DNA from 3 places in the Lysinibacillus sp. GW821-FHT14F06 genome. Region 1 is predicted to be linked to each of the others. Evidence: riboswitches for the same ligand, from Rfam matches in the RefSeq annotation. Region 1 holds a riboswitch; each other region holds the start of a gene.
What was found. Region 1 has a riboswitch for cobalamin ahead of AC1RNS_RS09280 (ribonucleotide reductase barrel domain-containing protein). Riboswitches for the same ligand answer to the same signal wherever they lie in the genome.
Positions count from the first base shown of each region.

Region 1 (7,333 bases):
AAAAATGATTCTTGCTCATCTTTTGTAAGCTCTGGAAAATGCTTGACATCATTGCTCATATTAATTTCAAAGGGTGTCCAGAAGTTGCCTAGCATTTTTTTATATTTCGGATAGGCCCAGCTAAAGCGCACATCATCCCAATTTAAAATATTGGAGGAACGGCCGTTTACTATCCCTGTGGAACGGTTCGGTGCCTCTTTATCCATAATTTGTCGTTTCGTAATTGTTGTCATTATTTTATCCTCCTAGCTTGCACAAGACTCACATTCTAATAATTCTACAGATGTTGAGCGTACATAATAGGTCGTTTTCACACCACTGGCCCAAGCATTCATATGCAGTGCAAGCAAATCCTTCGCCTTAATCGTATTTTGTACATATAAATTAAGTGAAATGCCTTGGTCGATATGGCGTGCACGTGCTGCATTTTGCTTAATTGTCCAATTTTGATCGATGAAATAGGCAGATTTATAGTACCAAGTTGTTACTGGTGATAAATCAGGCACTGTGACTGGAATTTTGTAATCCTTTTTCTCTTCTGAATAGCTCTTTTGGAAAATCGGATCAATCGTTGCTGTACTGCCCGCTAAAATTGATGTTGATGAATTTGGAGCAACCGCCATAACATAGCCATTGCGCATACCTTCTTTCGCCACAGCCTCACGTAAAGCATTCCACTTGTCACTGTTATAGTCACGCTTTTCAAAGTAGGCACCAGTTTGCCAATCAGAACCTTCAAATAAAGGATATGCGCCTTTTTCACTTGCTAATGCGGTAGAAGCACGAATCGTTAAGTAGGCAATTTCTTCATATAGCTTGTCCGCAAATTCTACCGCTTCTTCAGATTCCCACTGTATTTCCTTCAGCGCTAATAGATGGTGCCAGCCAAATGTGCCAAGCCCAATACCACGATAGCGTAAGTTTGTGCGTTCTGCTTGCTTCACAGGAATAGTATTTAAGGCAATAACGTTATCTAACATACGTACTTGAATTGGAATTAAACGTTCTAATACATTGGCAGGTACAGCTTTTCCTAGATTAATAGAGGACAAGTTACAAACCACAAAATCTCCAGGCTTGCGACGAGTCACGATGACATCATCTTCTAGTGTGATGGATTCAAATTCAGTGGGTGACATATTTTGGAATATTTCGGTCCTTTTCTTCAACTAGGTTCGCTAAACCTAATCCGTTCCTTTAAGAACTGCTGCATATCACTATGCAGAGGAGACTATATCATCATCCTCAGCTCTACCTGTAGGATGCTCCGCTTTTCCCTTTATGAATTATCCCTTTAGTGGGCCTCGCTTGAGGGGTACTCTACTCGCTTCTTCACTCATATTTTTCAATGAGCTATGCTTTCGATAGTCGTTAGGCTTTTACTTTTGATTTAGTAAAATATGGTCAGGGAAATTTTGAGAATTCATTCTGTATCTCATTGCATGTGTTGAAATACCATAATGCTTAGCAGCTTCTGTTATGGAATCAAATACTTGATTTCCCACTTTGCAAGGGTAGCCATTAATTTTAAGTTCCTTTTTCGGCATTACTCGTTTATACGCTGGAAAATTATCTGAATTTAGTCTGTAATTGATTGTACTAATTCCTATTTTTAATTGATCTGAAGCAGATGTCACAGATTCATAATGAACATCATCAATGATGATATGTTTTGAGTTGGCTTTTTTCACTGATTCAATCATTTTATTCGTTTTAGGTTTTCCAAATTGATGATTGCCTTCACCAGTCATTTGCTTAACTCTCTGTTTCCTAATTGCCTCTTTATTTGGATGAAAAGTAAAGATATCTCCACCAATTGACGTAATCTTAATGTTGTAATATTCAGTAGAGTTGACAACATCAAAATAATTCAAATAATATTCTTCCAATTCATTTAATTCTTCCTCGGAATAAGCATTACAAATAATTTTTCTCTCAAAATTTTCTTTACCATATTTTTTAATGGCTCTTTTCAAATATACTCCTGATCCTAAATAATTTTCCCAGTTATTTACGCGACCATATATACATTTTCCAATATACTTTTTACCATTTATTTTATTTGTCGTTACATAAATGAACCCATATTCTTTAGAAATAACAACCACTCCTAAAAACGAATATTTGTTCTGTTGTATAAAACTCCAAATATTTAATCAAAAGATTTAGCACGGTGGGTTATCACTGAGTGACTTTCCCCGTTTAACGGAGTTTTCGACAATCATTTCTGATTGAAGGTGCTACAATTAACACAAATTTGAACTATAAATCATTCCTTCATGCTTATTCGGATTCATGCGGTTCACTTCATCTCGATAGAACATGAAAGGTACGCCTGTTTCTAACTGTGAGCGCATAATTCGCTTCATAATATCGATGGCAGGGACGACTTCACGGCTTAATAATGGGTTAGCGATACATTCGGCATATTTCGTTCGGAAGGATCCATTGCCTTTCGTTTCATCATAGAAATCCTCTAATGAGAAGCCCATCACCTCACGTACTTCGTGTGGGTCAAATAAGTGCCAATCTTCACGTGCTTCCACTGCTTCCATAAATACATCTGGTAAGCACAGTCCTGTGAAAATATCATGCGCACGTAAACGCTCATCCCCATTATTTAAACGTAAATCTAAAAATGTAAAAACATCCTTATGCCAAACATCTAAATAGACAGCGATGGCCCCTTGACGTTGGCCTAGCTGATCAACAGAGACGGCTGTGTTATTTAATTGCTTAATCCATGGTAGTACCCCACTTGAGGCACCCTTGAAGCCTTTAATGGACGAGCCGCGGCTACGGATTTTGCCCATATATACACCGATACCACCGCCGTATTTAGAAAGTGTTGCCACATCTGTATTCGTATCGTAAATACTTTGTAAGCTGTCATCCACTGTATCAATAAAACAACTCGACAGCTGACCATGTGTCTTCCCTGCGTTTGATAATGTGGGTGTTGCCACTGTCATATATAAATTACTCATCGCCCAGTAAGCTTCTCGAACTTTTTCAAGACGATTTTCTGTTTCATCCTGCATTAATGTCATGGCGATGACCATCCAGCGTTCTTGTGGAAGCTCTACTGGTGTTTTAGTATAATCACGCACCACATAGCGATCCATTAATGTCTTTAAGCCAATATACGTAAACAACTCATCTCGGCTAGGCTCTAAATAGCTTGCTAATTCCTGAAGCTCATGCTCACTATATTTTGTTGTTAAGCTTTTATGATACAAGCCAGCTTCTGTATAACGTGCTAATTGTGCTGGGAAAACCTGATAAACATCCTTTGGTGAAACACCACGGCGCATCGCAAATTGATCGTATAATTTTTCTAAATAGATGTGCGCGGCTACAAATGTCCAGTATGGCTCCTCCTCGTCAATCAGACTAAGTGTTTGAAGAATCATTGCATCTGCCCATGCCTCAAATGTGGCATTATCATTTTTTCGCAGCCAACGATCCGATAACCTGACAAAGCTTTCAAGCTCATCTTCCGTGTAGCTTTTCATTAACTTAGTCATTTGCTGCTCGATTTGAATTGTCATTGTACATATTCTCTCCTTTTCTATCTCCAGACAACACAAAAAGCGATCATGCAACATCTTATCGGTTACATGATCGCTGTAAAATCAGAAATGGAAATGAAGGACAGGCACACAAAGAAGTGTGCAAATCTCTCGCCTCCACTTCTCAACCCCCGAAGAATGTGTTGCTGTCTTGAACAATGCGGCAGGTCTCCTGGCTCATGCCTCTTTCAAATAATCACCTTCCCGTTTTAAAACAGTGGCCTCTTGATCATTTGTCAGCACTTACAGTTGCGGGGACAGCTTCGGCTAAAGATGACTCTTGCTCCGAATTCCCTTTTAAACCATATTGGTACCGCTTGTCCAAAATACTATATATTGTGTTTTAACTCCTAAACAAATCTAACATATTGTGTTTAGTGTTGCAATAGGTGTTTCGCCCCTTGCAAGTTTTAAAGCGTTACTTTTTCTCGAAGCAAGCCCAATTACAATGCAGTTTTACGTAGTTTTTCAAAATTTCTAGAAAAAATTTTTTGTGCCAGTTGCTCTTTTTCTGAATGTATCCCAAGTAATACCACTGTACTAGGCCCAGCACTTTTCTCAATATTTAAGTCACTTTCAACATGTATGCTGCCAAAAAGTCGAGTAAATTCTGCTTGCAGGCCCTTTGATCCGACTGGCCAAACTTGCTGAACGATATCCTCATTCCATGCACGATAAATAGCTTGAAGCTGTGCAACATCCTCGGGCTGCGCAAGGACTTCGTTTCCTACAAGTGGCAGTCCATACGTATACCAACAAAGATGCTCAAGTTCATTGGATGTACGTTTTTGCGGCTCGCCAAGCATTGTAACTGATAAAGCCGATTGTAAAGTTGGCATATTGGATTCCGTACTACCATCTATCTGCGGGCATATTAGACCAGCCTCCTCAAAAACCTGCTGTATGCCAGCTACATAACTAGACCATGCAGTATCTCCAGAAAAATTTGCTAATATAATATGCTTAGGTAAAGCATTTGCTGTAAGCTGCTCTAAAAAGGTAACACGTGCTGTAAAGTAAGCCGTGAGTTTATTTGAAGCGGACACAATATCTTGTGGCTTTTCACCAATTGCTGCAGCATTATCTGTAGTTGCAATAAGCCCACCTATGTTAACTGCATTTCTCAATGTACTCGCCCGTCCTTACGTAGAAACACCTTAGAGAGTATTGGCATGACAATTGCAACAATAACTAGATTAATAAGAGTTGCCAACGGAAGACTAGTTAGCGACGCCCAATAGAATGCTGGACTTATAATAAAGTAAAATGGTAATGGTGCTACCACACCATTAAAAAAAAGTGCCACAGGCCATTTCCAGAAATGCATACCTTTTTTATGCATCATTCCAAAAATCCAGACAACGATAAACATTTCTGCTGCGATAATTATATGTAATGGTCCGAATGGGAATCCAGTCGTTAAGGCTGTAATAAAATGCCCAATGCCCCCTGCAACTCCTGCGAATACTGGCGATAAAAATACGACACTTAAAAATGCAGGGGCAGAGTCCAACGCAGCAGTCGATATAATTGCTGGAATTTTAATCATCGCTCCAACAGCACAAATGGCAGCTACCATAGCAGTGAACGTCAACTTCGTCAATCTTTGTCGATTCATTCCATTTCCTCTTTTCTGTCTTATTTAATTTGCTCTGCGATACCGTACCAAATGCGCACGACACGTTCTGCTTTAGCAAATAAAGCTTGATACAAGCGCCCACAAGTATCACGTAGTAATCTTGTCTGCTTTTCCATCGGCACAACCCCGCGCCCCATATCAGTAACTACGATATACAATGTCCTATTTTCTTCTAGAGCCTGTAGTCTTGTTAACATGGTTTTGACAAGATTCTCATCCTCCTCAAGATTTTGTGTAACAAGCCACTTTTCCAAGCCTTTTATAACTAATACATCACACACAGGGATAGATTTAGGCAGATAACCATCAACTAACACCACCTCTTGATCTCCAAGCAATGTCATAACATAGTCGGTTTTTCCATTATAGGCGCCTCCGATAAAGACATGCATCTATTTCCCTCCTCCCAAGCTTTCCTTGAAAATGTTAAGGTAAACAATTTATCATGTGGTACATTGTACGACCAAAAGGACTGCTCCATTGGGGCAAATTCTACAAGCAATGCTCGAATAACGCCACCATGTGCGACAACATAATAGTCATCTTCATCCTTTGGTAGTGCAGAAAAACCATCCTTCACACGTTGACAAAATGCAGCAAAGCCTTCCCCATTCGGTGGAGGAGACGAAACAGGATCATCTAACCATGCACAATACCGACGATCAGATTTTAACTCCTCATATGTTTTTCCTTCAAACTCCCCAAAATTGGACTCTCGAAATCGCCAATCAGCTATGTAAGCAGCATTCGGAAAATAATGAGCAGCCGTTTCTCTACAACGTCGTAAATCACTGCCATATACTTTCATAGCATTTTTATCTACTATTGGTAGTCTAGATGTATCAGCTAATGATGAGTCCGTCCAGCCAAGATAACGCTTTTCCAAATTTTCTTTTGTTGGTGCATGCCTCATTAAACGCACAATAACAGTGTTACCCACAATACAACCTCCATTCCCTCAATGGAAGCGCCAAGTAAATCACCAGAAACGCCGCCAAAGTTGCGTAGTGTAAATTGCCGAAAAACCACAAGAGCCATAGCTAAAACCGCTAGAAGCACTATTGGTACAAATGTAAAGCCTACAATAAGGAAGATGATTGTATAGGCTACAATTAATGAGACAAGCATGAAACCAACTAGTACATGTTGCTTAATATGGGATTTAAAAAAGTAGGCAAGCCCTTTTTCTTTTGAACATTTCAGTGACATAAAATAAAAGCTCATTCCTACTCTCGTTAATAATGGAACAAAAATAAGCATCCAGAGTGCGAACTTATGCTGTACGAATAATTCATGCAGTATCACAAATTTTCCAAGCACTAAAAATAACACAGAAAGTACACCAAATGCACCCACACGCGGATCATCCAAAATTTCAAGCCGCTTCTCACGATCCCGATACGAAAAATAGGCATCTCCCATATCAATAAAACCGTCTAAATGTAAACCCCCAGTGAATAAAGCGAATAGTCCAATAATCACAAAGGACAGTAATATCTCACTGCTCGCCGTCCATTCCGTTAAGCTATAGATCACTGCCGCTGTTGCAGTACCCATTAATGCACCTACCCATGGTAAAAAGGCGAACATCCCTGTAACAGTTCCTTTTGTTAAAGATAATTCTTTATGTACTGGCAAAACCGTAAAAAATTGAAATGCAAGTAATAGACTATGCCAGAAATTTTTCATCGTTTTGCCTTCCTTCATTTTAGTTTAAGAACATTATTTCCATTTTTTTACGATACTATAATTTATTTCATAGGCTTCATCTGCCACCGAAACAAACCATTGATGTAAATTCCCTAGCATTTGTCGGTATAATTCTACCTCCTCATTAAGATATGGAGGCTCATCAAATAATTCATTGGATACAACTATAAGCGTGATCTTTTTATCAAGTAATGCTTTTACAGCTATTTTTAAATCACTTAGCTTCTCCTCTAAGCAGCCTGGTTGGTCTACACACGGCTTTCCTTTATCAAAGCCCTCATAGAATGCATTTGTTAGCCATGTTGTGACGCAATCCCATAATACAACATCACCATCCCTTAGACTTTGGAGCGAAGCTACCATCTTATATGGGGCTTCAATAGTCAGCCAATGGATACGATGAGTCCGTCTA
Region 1 covers NZ_JBXAPF010000007.1:196,522-203,854, reverse strand. The annotation lists gene AC1RNS_RS09295 (ribonucleotide-diphosphate reductase subunit beta) at 1-233, opposite strand, end outside; partial or broken gene AC1RNS_RS09290 (ribonucleotide reductase barrel domain-containing protein) at 246-1,157, opposite strand; gene AC1RNS_RS09285 (hypothetical protein) at 1,380-2,108, opposite strand; partial or broken gene AC1RNS_RS09280 (ribonucleotide reductase barrel domain-containing protein) at 2,250-3,551, opposite strand; cobalamin riboswitch at 3,717-3,905, opposite strand; gene AC1RNS_RS09275 (hypothetical protein) at 4,016-4,699, opposite strand; gene AC1RNS_RS09270 (ECF transporter S component) at 4,696-5,190, opposite strand; gene AC1RNS_RS09265 (bifunctional adenosylcobinamide kinase/adenosylcobinamide-phosphate guanylyltransferase) at 5,211-5,603, opposite strand; gene AC1RNS_RS09260 (histidine phosphatase family protein) at 5,552-6,151, opposite strand; gene cobS (adenosylcobinamide-GDP ribazoletransferase) at 6,124-6,900, opposite strand; gene AC1RNS_RS09250 (bifunctional adenosylcobinamide kinase/adenosylcobinamide-phosphate guanylyltransferase) at 6,934-7,333, opposite strand, start outside.

Region 2 (7,333 bases), on a different contig from region 1:
AATGGAGCGTGCGATCCGTGTTATGGATTATGCCATCATTGTGATTAGCGCAGTTGAGGGGCTACAGGGGCATACTGAAACAGTCTGGCACTTATTACGTCAGTATCACATTCCAACCTTCTTTTTTATCAATAAAATTGATCGTGAAGGTGCAGCGGTGGATCATGTTATGGCACAGCTTCAAAAAGATTACTCTGAGGATGTACTACTAGTAAATGAAATGTTCCATTCGGATTATATGCCTTCTAATATAATGGAATGGCTAGCTGAACGTGATGACAATCTTTTGGATGCTTTTCTTAATGAAACATTAGATAACACTCACTGTCTTGCCCACCTCCAAGCGTTGATTAAACAGGAGAAAGCCTTTTTATGCTTTACTGGCTCTGCATTAAAAGATATGGGGATACAGGAATTCCTAGCACAGCTCCCACTGCTTACTGAAACACATTTCGATGCTGCAGCACCATTTCAAGGTGAAGTCTTTAAAATTCGACATGATGGCCATCAACGCTTAACTTTTATCAAAGCATTACAGGGAACCTTACATATTCGAGATGAATTTTCATTTGGAGACGTAACCGAAAAAGTGACGGAGATACGATTGTATAACGGACATCGTTTTGAAGCCGTACAAGAAGTTACAGCTGGTGAAATTTTTGCTGTAAAAGGGCTTAGTTTAGCAAATATTGGTGCAATCCTTGGAAGCTCCAGTAACCCACAGCCCTATGAGTTAGTGCCAACCCTGCAGGCCAAAGTACAATACGAGGGTGAACAGCATATAAAGGAAGTCTTAAAAATCTTTCGTATACTTGAAGCGGAAGAGCCGTCATTACGTGTGATTTGGCATGAAAAATTTCAAGAGATTCAAGTACATATTATGGGTGTTATCCAGCTTGAGGTACTTATCGATGTGCTAAACAAGCGTTTTTCATTAGCCATTTCATTCGGGGAACCACAGATATTATATATGGAAACAATTTCATCAACTGTTACAGGATATGGTCATTTCGAGCCTTTAAAGCACTATGCGGAAGTACATTTATTAATGGAGCCAAGTGCACGCGGTACTGGTATTACATTTGTCAATGCATGTCATACGGACGATTTATCCGTTGGGCATCAACGACTGATTGAAAAGCATTTATTCGAGCGAGAACATCATGGATTACTAACAGGCTTTCCCGTGACTGATATTTGCTTTACGCTTGTAACGGGCCGTGCTCATATTAAGCATACCGAGGGCGGCGATTTTCGCGAGGCCACATTCCGGGCATTGAGGCAAGGGCTTGAGCAAGCGGAGAATGTCCTTTTAGAGCCGTATTACCGCTTTAAGTTAAAAGCATCTACCGATTTTATCGGCCGCATGATGACTGATATTCAGCAAGCATTCGGTACATTTGACCCGCCAATTATTTCCGAAGATGATGTCGTGATTACGGGCCGTGCCCCTGTCGCGACATTTATGAGCTATAGTACAACCTTTGCGGCCTACACTAATGGTAAGGGTGTCCTTTCTCTGCAATTTGATGGCTATGATGTGTGTCATAATACGGAAGAAATTATTATGCAAGTCGGCTATGATAAGAATGCCGATCCTGAATATACATCTGCCAGTATTTTTTGTGCAAAGGGGAAAGGCTATTCCGTTCCATGGCATGAGGCACAAGCAGCAATGCATTGTATAAAATAATTCAGAAAATAGAAACAGGGCATGGGAAATTACTTCCATGTCCTGTTTCTGTACTAAGATTGTATTAATTGGTTTTGCTATTGAGAAGATATTGACTAATTTGGGTTGTATTCTCTTGGACCTGAGCAGTTCTTGGGTTGACCAGAGCGATTTGCTCTTGAACCTAAGCTGTTCTAGGGCTGATTGGAGCGGTTCTCCCTTGTACCCGAGCTATTTTTGAGCTGACCGGAGCGATATTCACTTGTACCAGAGCCGTTTCCTTTTGAATCTGAACAGTTGCTTTTTCCTATAATGCTCGTACATTTTGCCTTGTGTCTTTGAAAAGACGATAAGAAGGTTCTACAACAGCATAGCTATGTGAATTAGAAAAGTCTGTTAACACTTTGCCTGGTCTACTTTTCAAAAGTTGCAAATTATCAATTAATTGCAGCAATAGCTCATGACCATTGCCGCGTGGATGCCAGTTTAAATGATAATCATTTAGTTCCTTTACGGCTAGTAAAAAATGCTTATATTCGCGTTCTACAAAACTAATAAGTTTGCTATCCTGTGTGATTCGTGATAAATCTTCCAAATAAGTTTCATAAAAACGCATCACAATCGAGCACAATAAATCATTGACACGAGCAGCACTTAATACAGGCTTAGGCTCTACAAAAAGTCGTTCTAGATTTGGTTTGGCACGGGTTGAATCGATGCGTGTAATTAAATGATAAAGTTCGCCATCAACCTCATACACAATTGGATTTGTTGGCATATACATCATAAAGCTATTTGTTTTTGTTTTCAGGTTCTCTGTTATCTCTGCCCTTGCGAAAAGATGTCCATTAAATTCCTCATTTTGAATCCAAATAATGTCCTTGTTATATAAAATTTGATCAAATAGTCGCTGATTACTAATAAGGCTGGTTGCAAGTATTTGATCAACAAGTGATTCCACAGCCATTCTTGTTTTTGCTTGCTTGGCAACTTCAGTGCGTGGCTGCTTACAAATTTTCATATCCTCAAAGTGCGTTTCCTGTGCTGACCATACATGAATATTCGTCATAAGTGCATCCTCTTTTCGTACATATTTTCAAAACGGAAGTCATCAGTAAAAAAAGGATTTCCTTCATTTAGAGGAAACCCTTCGATTTATTGTTTTCGTTCATCACAAAAAGTCAAACAATACCCAAACCTAAATGTATGGGAATTTATCCACATACCTTTATTTAATTTGGGCGTCTGACGTACTGTGACAAACAGAGCATTCTGTTTTGTCAACATGCCACCTCCTATTCCTCGTAGGGTTATGGTGTGTACTCATAATAGGCAGGTATCCTGACTCATGATCATCGCTACTTTTCCCCTTCCCGTCGTTAAACAGTGGTATACGAAAAGTCGCTCACATTTACAGTTGCGGGACAGTGTCGGATTTGCACCGACTTCCCTTTTCAGTAAATTGCACGCAATTTACACCTATTATTACACGCTATTCAGTTGTTAAGGAATCGTGTTTACTTCACATTCCTTATAGCTTACTAGTATTAATTGTAAAGTAGTATTTTTCTAAAGTCAATTACCACAATATATAGTATATTCCTAAAAAAAATACTTTCTTCATTAAATAATTGGAAAAATGATTGTTACGATTATTGTTTGAAATTGTATGACATATATTTTCAACAAGCCATTTTATCCTATTAACTGCTTTTCAGTTGGTTCCGTATCATGATTTTGAAGCCCCTCAAAAATATTTGCATGTTTTACAAAAGAACTTTCATTTCATCCCTCCATTTTGCATTTGCATGGATATAATAATAAGCTCAAAATAGAGATACATTAAATACCTTTTAGCTTTTCATAATATTGAATATCTATAACTTACAAGCCATCAATAATCAAACACCCCACCATTTTCAGGTCTTGTCGAATGGGTAGCACATCATTCTTTATTGAGCTCATACAAAATACATGTACCTGAATATCTTTGATGATTCTTTAATTCAAATAGCTATAGGTATTGATATAAACTTCCTTGCTATTCTTCAATTCATACATGTACCCAGCAAGCCTTTGACCCTTCTCATGGTAATCTGTCCATTTCGCACCCCTTCTTCTTTTGCATAACAAAAAAGCCTCGCTTAAGCGCGGGCTTTTTATAATCTTGAAAGTGTCACAGGCAATGGGCCATTTATTTCAACATTGTACAAATGTTGTAAACTCCATAAGTTATATTTATAGTAGAATCTTCTATTACATAATTAAGCCTTAAATCGCTGTGTAAGCTGCTGTAAATTTTCTGCTTGTACACATAAATCTTGTGATACTGTATTGACCGCTTGCATGGAGGCGCTTTGCTCATCTACTGATTGTAGAACAACTTCTGTATATTGTGATAACCTATCCATACCAGAAGCAATTGTCATAACAGATTTTGTCACCTCAACAGCACTACCTGAAAGCTCCTCAGCCGTAGCAGAAATATCCTCCAGCTGACTCGTCATTTTACTTACATGTTGAGATATCGTACCAAATGACTTTGTTGCTTCATCAATAACATAGACACCCTGCTGAACATTTTTTAAATCCTCTTCAACCGATGACGCTACCTGTGCTGTATCATTTTCAATTCCAACTACTAGCTCAACAATCTGATGTGCTGAATGTTTGGATTGCTCTGCTAATTTACGAACTTCCTCTGCTACGACCGCAAAGCCTTGACCATGTTCCCCAGCCCGTGCTGCTTCAATTGCTGCATTTAATGCTAGTAAATTCGTTTGATCTGTAATGGTTGTTATCATATCAATCATTGTTTTGATATCCATCATTTTATTTGTTAACTGCTGCATTAACTGACTTGTTTTTTCAGTTGAGTTCGAGATAAATTGCATTTGATTTTTAGCCACATGTAAAATTTCTGCACCGTTACCTGCAACATCATTTGCTTCCTTTGCATGGTCAAAAACATCTTGCGTTGCTACAGTAATCCGTTCAATGCCATCTGCTGTTTCTTGCATAGCCACTGCACTTTCATTGGCTGATTGAGCTGCATGCTTAAGTCCATCTGATGTTTTTTCCATTTGAGAATCAACTTCATCAACAGCCATCGTAATTCCATTTGTACTGGCAGATAGCTCCTCTATACTCGTAGATAAGTCTGAAGAGCTATGGGCAATTTTTTGAGTGATAATTTGTAATTGTTCTTTCATCTCTATGAATGCTTTTGTTAACGCTGAAATTTCATCATTGGAATTCACTTCAATAGGAGCAGTATGCAAATTTCCCTCAGCAATTGCCTGAGCAGATGCTGCTAATTGGTTGATGGGCTTAATAATTTTATACTGTACATAGACAATATAGGAAAGTGTCATTGCAATTCCTAGTATTGTTAATATTGTGGATAACCAATCCAATGATGTAAGATTTGCTAGGTCTATGACTAATATAATAATCATAAGAACATTTAAAGCAGAAAAACCAATTATACTTCTTTTTCCTAAACTCATACTAAATTCCCCCAACTATAATAATATTCCAATGTAGTTATTATAGTTGAATTTTCCTTCGATTCACAGAAAAAAGCCCCACTATTGTAAGAAACAAGTCATATAAAAAAGCACTTTACGCTAGGCAAAGTGCTCTCTATAGTCTATTATTTCAATTTCATAATACTTGACCCTGCAATACCAGGATGTGTCATTTCATATGGATCTAAAATTAAATCCAATTGTTCAGTTGTTAGTACGCCTTCTTCTAAACAAAGTTCACGAATCGAACGACCAGAAAGAATTGCTTCACGCGCTAGACGAGCAGCCACTTCATAGCCAATATGTGGATTTACAGCCGTTAGGACACCAACACTTTTCTCCACATATTCTTTCATACGCTCTTCATTTGCTTCAATATCTTTTAAGCAGTTTTCAGTAAATGCACGGAATACATTATTCATTATGCTGATAGATTGAATTAAGTTAAATACTAACACAGGCTCCATCACGTTTAATTCTAATTGCCCTGCTTCAGATGCTAGAGAAATTGTATGATCATTACCGATTACTTGGAAGGCAACTTGATTTAAAACTTCTGGCATTACTGGATTTACCTTACCTGGCATAATTGAAGATCCTGGTTGGCGAGCTGGTAAGATAATCTCTCCTAAGCCGGCACGTGGACCAGAAGCCATTAAGCGAAGGTCATTCGCAATTTTAGACATGTTGATCATACAGATTTTTAATGCACCAGACACTTCTGTATAAGCATCCGTATTTTGTGTAGCGTCTACTAAATGAGTAGCACCTTTTAACGGTAATCCTGAAATTTCAGCAAGATGCTCATCGACAGACTTAATATAATCAGGGAACGCATTTAAACCTGTACCTACTGCTGTTGCCCCCATATTCACATCATATAGATTCGGGCGAGTTTGATGGATGCGTACAATATCACGGTTGATAACGCGGCAATAAGCTTCAAATTCTTGTCCTAATCGAATAGGTACTGCGTCTTGTAAATGAGTACGTCCCATTTTAATCACATGTGCAAATTGCTCTGCTTTTTGGTGGAATACCGCTTGCATATTATCCATTGTTAGCAGTAATTCATCTATTAAATTTAAAACAGCGATATGAATAGCTGTTGGGAAAGCATCATTTGTTGATTGGGACATATTCACATGGCTATTTGGACTGATTGATTGATAGTCCCCTTTTTCTTTCCCTAAAATTTCTAGGGCACGGTTTGCAATTACTTCATTGGCATTCATGTTGATCGATGTACCTGCACCGCCCTGAATTGGGTCTACTATAAATTCTGCATCCCATTTTCCATCAATCACTTCTTGTGCTGCTTCGACAATTGCCTCACCAATTTCTTTTGATAATAGGTGTACTTCCATATTGCCCAATGCTGCTGCTTTTTTGACAATCCCCATTGCTTTAATTAATGCAGAGTGAATTGTGTAGCCTGTAATAGGAAAGTTTTCAGTCGCACGTAGCGTTTGAATCCCATAATAAGCATTTGCTGGTAATACACGTTCACCTAAAAAATCTTTTTCTATACGTTGTGTTGACATCATTGTCGTCTCCTTTTATGCAATACTCACACTTGATAGTAGCTAATTAATGGCGGATTGTAAACAGTCATTTTTCTGTAAAATAAAAAAATCCTTTAAAAAAGTAAATTATTCGCTAAAAACCGAGCGCATTCTATACGCGCTCGGTCCATTATTCCGTATTATGATGTGAGTGTAGTAAAGAAAAGGAGCAAGTTATCAGCTACTCATAGGTACTGTTTGGTTACTATTTCTTTTCCGATAAATCCAACGCCTTCTTTATTATTTATCGGAAGTGACAGTAAAACGACTATTTATATGAGTTGGATTTTCAATTTCATCTACTACAGCTATGGCATAGTCCGCATAGCTCACATAGCTTTCACCAGCAGCATTCACCAATAAATGATCAGCACCCGCTTTGTAGCTTCCTGTTCTTGGACCTTCTGGATCAAAGAATGCTGATGGACTTAAAAATGTCCAAGTAATTGATGATTGTTGTAAATCATGTAGATTTTCACCTTGGTTTTTAGCTGTTGCATAAAACATTTCAGGAAAGTCCGGTGTATCCATTACACGTACAGTTTTTTCTGGGTCTACAAACAAGC
Region 2 covers NZ_JBXAPF010000004.1:8,055-15,387, reverse strand. The annotation lists gene AC1RNS_RS04975 (GTP-binding protein) at 1-1,693, shown strand, start outside; gene AC1RNS_RS04970 (hypothetical protein) at 1,980-2,741, opposite strand; cobalamin riboswitch at 2,987-3,170, opposite strand; gene AC1RNS_RS04965 (methyl-accepting chemotaxis protein) at 3,937-5,181, opposite strand; gene aspA (aspartate ammonia-lyase) at 5,328-6,749, opposite strand; gene AC1RNS_RS04955 (NAD(P)-dependent oxidoreductase) at 7,008-7,333, opposite strand, start outside.
Region 2: another riboswitch for cobalamin. It lies ahead of AC1RNS_RS04970 (hypothetical protein); the one in region 1 lies ahead of AC1RNS_RS09280 (ribonucleotide reductase barrel domain-containing protein).

Region 3 (7,333 bases), on a different contig from region 1:
ATTTCAATAACATTAATGTTCATTACTCTTTTTCAAGTAATGAGTACGGTTTTATACTGTGTAGCATTTAATTTTTTAATCGCCTTTTTTTTAAAGCGCACAATCTATCTTCACATTATAACAATATTGTATTTATTACTTAGTATACAATTTATTAATTCACCCTTTTTATCTATCTGGTTTAATCCAGATTTACTTGAGACACAGTTGGTAAACCTTGTGTTTAATTTAAAAAGAATAGTTTTTTTATGTCTGGGAGTTTTTTTTATCGTTTTTAGCGTCTATCTTTTTGACAGAAGGATGAAAGAAATATGAAAGATATAAGCTTATTTTGGTCTAAGGTTATCGTTCGTAATGATTATCTCTTCACTTATTATGCGTTAGTATTAGCCTTGTTCATTTCACAATTTTTCTTTACTGTAAATGATGCACAAGCGATGATTCCTTTATATGGTATTTTTTCAGCCGTAATGACAATACAAATTATTTCATTGCATCAGCGTTATCAAATGGACAAAATCTTTTTAATTTCAATATTTACTACAAGAAAAATAATTTTGTGGCAATGGATATTAGGTTTTGTACTGACTTCACCGGCATTTATATTACTTGGATTTTTCGAGAAATATGTTTATGTTGATACACCTATTATTAATATTTTAGTTGTAATTATTATATTTCATATATTTACAATATCTATTCCATTTTTAGTAGCTACATTCTTTTCAAATCAATATGCCTCTATTTTAATACTTGTTGTGATTTATTTTGTATTAATGTTAATGCATGGCTATAAATTGGAGATAATTCAATATATTGCACCTACGCTTAACTTTATGTATCCAGATAATCTACATTATTTAAATTTTGTGGGTGTTTTATTTCTTTGTATTTGCTCTATGGCAGCGGCGGTTTGTTTTAGTAAAAGGCCAACATTAAAAAAAGACAAGTATTTCTTTGCTAGCTTAGCCAGTTGTTCAATTTTAGCAATAATTTGTTTACATTTGTATGAAGAATTCAAAGAGAACGAGCTAATGAGTCAGCCCTATGAGAGTTATGTATTCAATGAAATTACTGTTCAATATAAAGGAGTAAGTCAAAAACGAGCTGATCGATTTTCTGCTATCTATTCAGACCTTACCCAACAAATGGCACAGTTCGGAATAAAAAATCCTTATCAAAAAATTAGTATTACTAAAGACTTTAATTTACCAATTAATAGAGAAGTCGGAAATATTATAAGCATTAATGGAAAGACAATTGAAATACGTCCATATTCTAATAAATTTTTTGAATTTAATTATGGCTATAATATTATAGAAGATTTACTAAATATTTTAATGAACGAAACTTGGAAGACAGAGAAACAGACGGTATGTTATGAGTTGTTAAAAAAAATTATTGAACAGAAAGTTATTCTAAATAATAACAGTGATTTATTTAGTGAAGCAAAGCTGAAAACAATGAAAAATGAACAATTTCATACAACTACAGAATCATATATGACAGATTATCTTACTATTTTGAAAGAAAAACCTCAAGATGCTTATTCGTTTATCATAAAGTTGGAGGATCAATAAATTGATAAGAAGATTAGGAGGCAAATAACATAATACATGAAGGTATTACTGGAGGTATTTAAATATACAGGTCCATATAACAGGAAATTAGTATTTATAAATACTATAATGTGCGTTTCGATGGGTTTAAACATAATACATCCTTTAATATTTGGTAGGTTTATAGATTATGTAACAAATAAGGAAGTAAGTAACGCATTAAAAATCATCCTATTTATTGCAATATTATTTTTAATTAATTTAGGCATTAAATTTATTCAGAAATATTATTTAGCGAAATTAATTGCTAACATTCAAATAGATGTTAAATTGAAAATGGTTAAACGAATTATGGCTAAGGATATGGATGATTATCAATTAATTCCTAAAGGCGAAATGATGAATAAAATTGAAAACGATACAAAAGCTTTTTCAAATGTTCTTTCAGAGTTACTAAATATTTTCATCGATTGTATTAGTATTCTAGTTGTGTTTATAATTTTACTAAATATCAATTTATTGTTAGTTTCGATTCTATTTATCACATGTCCATTAACATTATTTATCTTTAAATTTTATGGCAAAAAAATACGGGAAAAGGACATTAGTGTAAAGCAAAGTTTAGATCATTATCTAACATACTTAGGAGAGTTACTGTCATCTTTTAAATTGTTTAAACTATTAAATAATGAAGCTGAGGGAGTAAATAGATATTCTCAAAAAAATGATTTAGTCTATAAACTATCGCTTGAAAAAATGTTGTTAAATATTAAATCCGGGACAATAATAGAATTCATAAATTATATAAGCTATTTGTTGATTCTTATTTTAGGCGTCTATCTTATTTATAAAGAAGATTTGACTATAGGTATTTTAATTGCCTTTACTTCTTATTCAAATAATTTTAACCAGTCATTTTTAAGATTTGGACAACTAAATACCTTTTTTCAAGAAGCCATAGTATCCATAAATAGAGTTAAAAATCTACTAGATGTGCCTGCTGAAACAAAATGTGATGTAAACAATATGTCTAGTCATATGACGATACCTTCATTTGAGGAAGGTAGGATGGTGTTACGTAACGTATGTTATGAATATTCTAATGAATTTTCACCAATTTTTAAAAATATTAATATTGCAATACCTTTAAAAAAAATCGTTCTTTTTAAAGGTGTGAGCGGATCAGGAAAGACAACTTTGTTAAACATACTTTCAGGGTTATATGTAGGTTACACAGGGGAAATATTAATAAATCAATATAATGTGAAAAATATTCCTCACCATATCTATAAGAAAAAAATATGTCTAGTCTCTCAAAATCATTTTTTACTAACTGGAACTATCAAAGAGAATTTACTTTTAGCAAATCCAGATGCTACTAATGAAGATTTAATAAAAGTATGCAAGCTAGTAAATATATATGATTTTATAACGTCTTTGGAGAATAATTTTGATACATTAATTGGACATAATGGACTTGATCTTTCTACTGGACAACAGCAGAGGCTTTCTATAGCGAGATCACTTTTAAGGGATGCCGAAATATATTTGTTTGATGAAATTACAGCTTCATTAGATAAAGAAAATCAGAGCATTATAGAATCTCTACTCATATATTTAAACAAAGTAAAGGGAAAAACCATTGTATTGGTGACACACGATTCAATGATAAAAAATGCAGCTGATTTAACATTTGAAGTTAAGAATGGTCAGATTCACCAAATTCAATCTGGTCTTTTTCCAACTTTCTAGATTATTTATCTTTATTCAGCAAATGTTTTTGTATCGAAAGCATAGCGGCAGATGTTTTATGCGCGTAAGCGTAGCGACAGCGGCAGATACAGAAGACTTCCACCTCTACAGGCGCAAATACGCCAAGGCGAAATTGATACAAAAGTGTAATAAAGATAATGCTGTCATATTGACACCCAAAAAACTTTACAGTAAATTAAAAGAAATTGCATAATAGCATTGGGTGCCCATTATGGGAGAATAGGGAATAAAGTGTAAGTCTTTAGCGGTCCCACCACTGTAAAAGGGAGTTTCATAGAGTATGCCACTAGCATGGTGCTGGGAAGGTTCTATGAAATGTTGAAATTGAGCCAGGAGACCTGCCTAATTGCTTCGATTATATAGACGATGGAAAAGTCTGTAGTTTATTTGTGATGAATAAACTACAGGCTTTTTATTTTTTCTCTAAAGCTCAATGTAAAATAGAAAGGGGAATGATTCATGCAATTATTACAACAAACCATTGAAAGTATTCAACATGTAGACAGTCATATGATGAAGAAAGCGAGAGAGCGTATAGATGCTCTTAGTAAGCCACCTGGAAGTTTGGGAAAACTAGAATCTCTTGCAGTACAATTAGCTGGTATTACAGGAGAAATGTTTCCAAAGATAGATAACAAAGCAATTATTGTCTGTGCTGCAGATCACGGTGTTTGTGAGGAGGATGTAACTTCTAATCCACAAAAGGTAACCTTTTTACAAACAATGAATTTTCCAAAAGGGCTTACGGGTGTTTGTGCTATCGCCAACATAACCAATGCAAAAATCGTAACAGTTGACGTTGGTGTAAAAGAAGATTTACCACTTGATGCTGGGGTCATTTTAAAGAAAATTAAATATGGAACAGACAATATGGCAAAGGGTCCAGCTATGTCAAGAGAAGAAGCTATTCAATCCATCGAAGTAGGTATTGCAGTTGCAACGAGTGAAATAAGTAACGGAGTCGATATTCTTGGTACTGGAGAAATGGGTATTGGGAATACTACACCAAGTGCGGCTATCCTATCCGTGCTTCAAGCCTGTCATCCAAATGTAGTAACGGGAATGGGCGCAGGTGTTGGCGCAGGAGGAATTGCGCATAAGGTGGAGGTTATTCAAAATGCCATTGCATTAAACAAACCAAATCGCCACGATCCTATTGATATTCTTGCAAAAGTTGGTGGCTTAGAAATAGGTGCTATGGCTGGAATTGTACTTGCAGCTGCAGCAAATCGCAAGCCTGTTGTTATAGATGGCTTTATTTCTACGATTGCTGCCCTCATTGCCTTTGAGCTTGAGCCAAAAGTAAAGGACTACATTATTCCTTCACATGCCTCAGAAGAACCAGGTGCTAAAATAGCAGCCAAGTTGTTAGGGATAGAACCAATGCTGCATATGAATATGCGTTTAGGAGAGGGCTCTGGTGCAGCTTTAGCCTTTCCAATTTTAGATGCAGCATGCTCCATGATGAAAAACATGGCTACACTTGAGGAATCTGTAGTGCTAGTAGAATCGAATGAATAGGTGAAAAAATATACGCTTAAGGCATTTCTTTGTAGTACCAAAAAGTATAACAAGTCCATATATTGGAACTATTTGGGCTTGTTACTATTCATAAAATGGTTATGCTCGATTCAGCTTTCGTAAAGGCAAACGCCATTTCTTCATATAGGAAAGAATTCTTAGCACTGTAATCATACCAAATAATCCATATAAAAAGAGGTCGCCTGTTAATACTTCTAGACCAATCACGAGTCCTGCTAGAGCTGCCCAAACACCATAAATTTCATCACGTAATACAAGGGGCTTGCGTCTTGCTAATAGATCTCGAACAATCCCACCTCCTGAACCAGTTAAGACAGCAGCTACAATAACTGCACTAATTGGCATGTCGAGCTTTACAGCATAGAGTGCGCCCTGAATAGCGAATGCAGATAAGCCAATTGCATCTGTGAAGTTTCCCCATCGATGCCAATGCTGAATTAGATGATGTGGAAAAATAAAAAATATAGTAATCGCCGCAAGCGCAATTTGGAACATCATATCCTGTCCCCATAACGTTGTAACAGGTAAGCCAATAAGCAAGTTACGAATTGCTCCACCCCCAAAGGCAGTGACAATACCGAGTATATAAACACCGAATAAATCGTATTCTTCCTCCATCGCGATAATTGCCCCAGAAATAGCAAAGGCAATTGTTCCAATAATACTAAAAACCTCCCAAGCCATCCCTTTTCACCCCTTCTGAAAAATAATGTACTTTCTCATTAAAGTTAAAGAATTCTATTAAATGTAACAGAATCTATGAATTTTGTAGTCGAAATATCGAAAATAATGAAAGAAGTCCGCACATTAGCTTAGCGCATATTACGAGTAGAAACAATAGGCAAGTTTTGCAGACACATCTACAAATTGTTAAGATGAGATAGGAGTAAAGTGAAAACTTCAATTTGTGGGTATGGTGCCCACAATTGAACAAATGTGAATGGAGAAGAATGAATGACTTTTACAACGAATTTAACAACAGAAACGTTAGCATTAGCTACCGAAATAGAGGAGAAGGTTTACCCGTTTCATAGGAAGGTAGACGATATGGCGTTCTTTAATCAACAAAAGGTGCTTGCAGCTTTTAGGAAGCATCAAGTTAGTGACTATCATTTACATCCTTCTAATGGATATGGTTATGATGATGAGGGGCGTGACAATTTAGAGCGTGTTTATGCAGAGGTTTTTGGAGCGGAGGCTGCCATCGTACGTCCACAGATTATTTCGGGGACACATGCCATTACGCTTAGTCTATTCGGAGTGCTGCGACCAGGTGATGAATTGCTGTATATTTCAGGTCAGCCATACGATACATTACAATCCATAGTAGATGGCGGTGACAAGGATACTGGTTCATTAAAGGATTATAAAATCAGTTATCATCATGTGGATTTAATGGCTAATCAAAAGATTGATTGGGACGGTGTAGCGGCTGCTATTACAGAGAATACAAAAATGATTGCTATTCAACGTTCAAAGGGCTATGCAACACGACCATCCTTTACTATTGCAGAAATTGCTGATATGTGCGTGAAAGTCCGTGAATTAGCACCGCAGGCTATTATCTTTGTCGACAATTGCTATGGTGAATTTGTGGAGGATCAGGAACCGACAGAGGTAGGGGCAGATTTAATGGCAGGCTCTCTGATTAAAAACCCAGGGGGAGGATTGGCGAAAATTGGAGGCTATATTGCTGGTCGCGCTGATTTAGTTGAAAAATGTGCCTTTCGTATGACGTCACCTGGTATTGGCGCTGAAGCAGGTGCAACATTAAATACGCTGGGCGATTTTTATCAGGGCTTTTTCTTAGCGCCACACGTTGTAGCACAAGCATTAAAAGGCGCCATTTTCACAGCTGCAATGCTAGAAGAAATTGGTATGTCTACGACACCAAGCTATGATGCGAAACGAACAGATTTAATTCAATCTGTTTCATTCCAAACAGCTGAACAAATGATTGCCTTTTGTCGTGAAATTCAAGCAAACTCACCGATTAATGCCCATTACGCACCAGAGCCAGCCTATATGCCAGGCTATGAGGATGATGTCATAATGGCAGCAGGTACTTTTATTCAAGGTTCGAGTATTGAGCTTACAGCAGACGGTCCTATTCGTCCGCCATATACAGCATTTATTCAAGGCGGCCTCACATATGAGCATGTAAAATTCGCCATTTGTAGTGCTGTTCAAAAAATTCAGAAATAAATAGGTAAAAAACTATTCAAATCATGATTCTGAATAGTTTTTTACAATTTTGTAGCAGTCGAAAAAAATATTAAAAATCGATGTTAGGAAACCTTACATCTTTGTTGACAGTGTAAAAATTTCGTTATATGATAAGCGGGTATTGGAGGGGACTTAAATGAGTCGTGAAATTAGACGAACTATGCCGTTATTATCCATGAGTATCGTGATGCAATTGACCGAGCTTTCGGCACGCCAAATTCGTTATTATGAAG
Region 3 covers NZ_JBXAPF010000001.1:91,866-99,198, forward strand. The annotation lists gene AC1RNS_RS00395 (hypothetical protein) at 312-1,580, shown strand; gene AC1RNS_RS00400 (ABC transporter ATP-binding protein) at 1,701-3,311, shown strand; cobalamin riboswitch at 3,516-3,692, shown strand; gene cobT (nicotinate-nucleotide--dimethylbenzimidazole phosphoribosyltransferase) at 3,792-4,853, shown strand; gene AC1RNS_RS00410 (trimeric intracellular cation channel family protein) at 4,953-5,558, opposite strand; gene AC1RNS_RS00415 (methionine gamma-lyase family protein) at 5,829-7,079, shown strand; gene AC1RNS_RS00420 (MerR family transcriptional regulator) at 7,237-7,333, shown strand, end outside.
Region 3: another riboswitch for cobalamin. It lies ahead of cobT (nicotinate-nucleotide--dimethylbenzimidazole phosphoribosyltransferase); the one in region 1 lies ahead of AC1RNS_RS09280 (ribonucleotide reductase barrel domain-containing protein).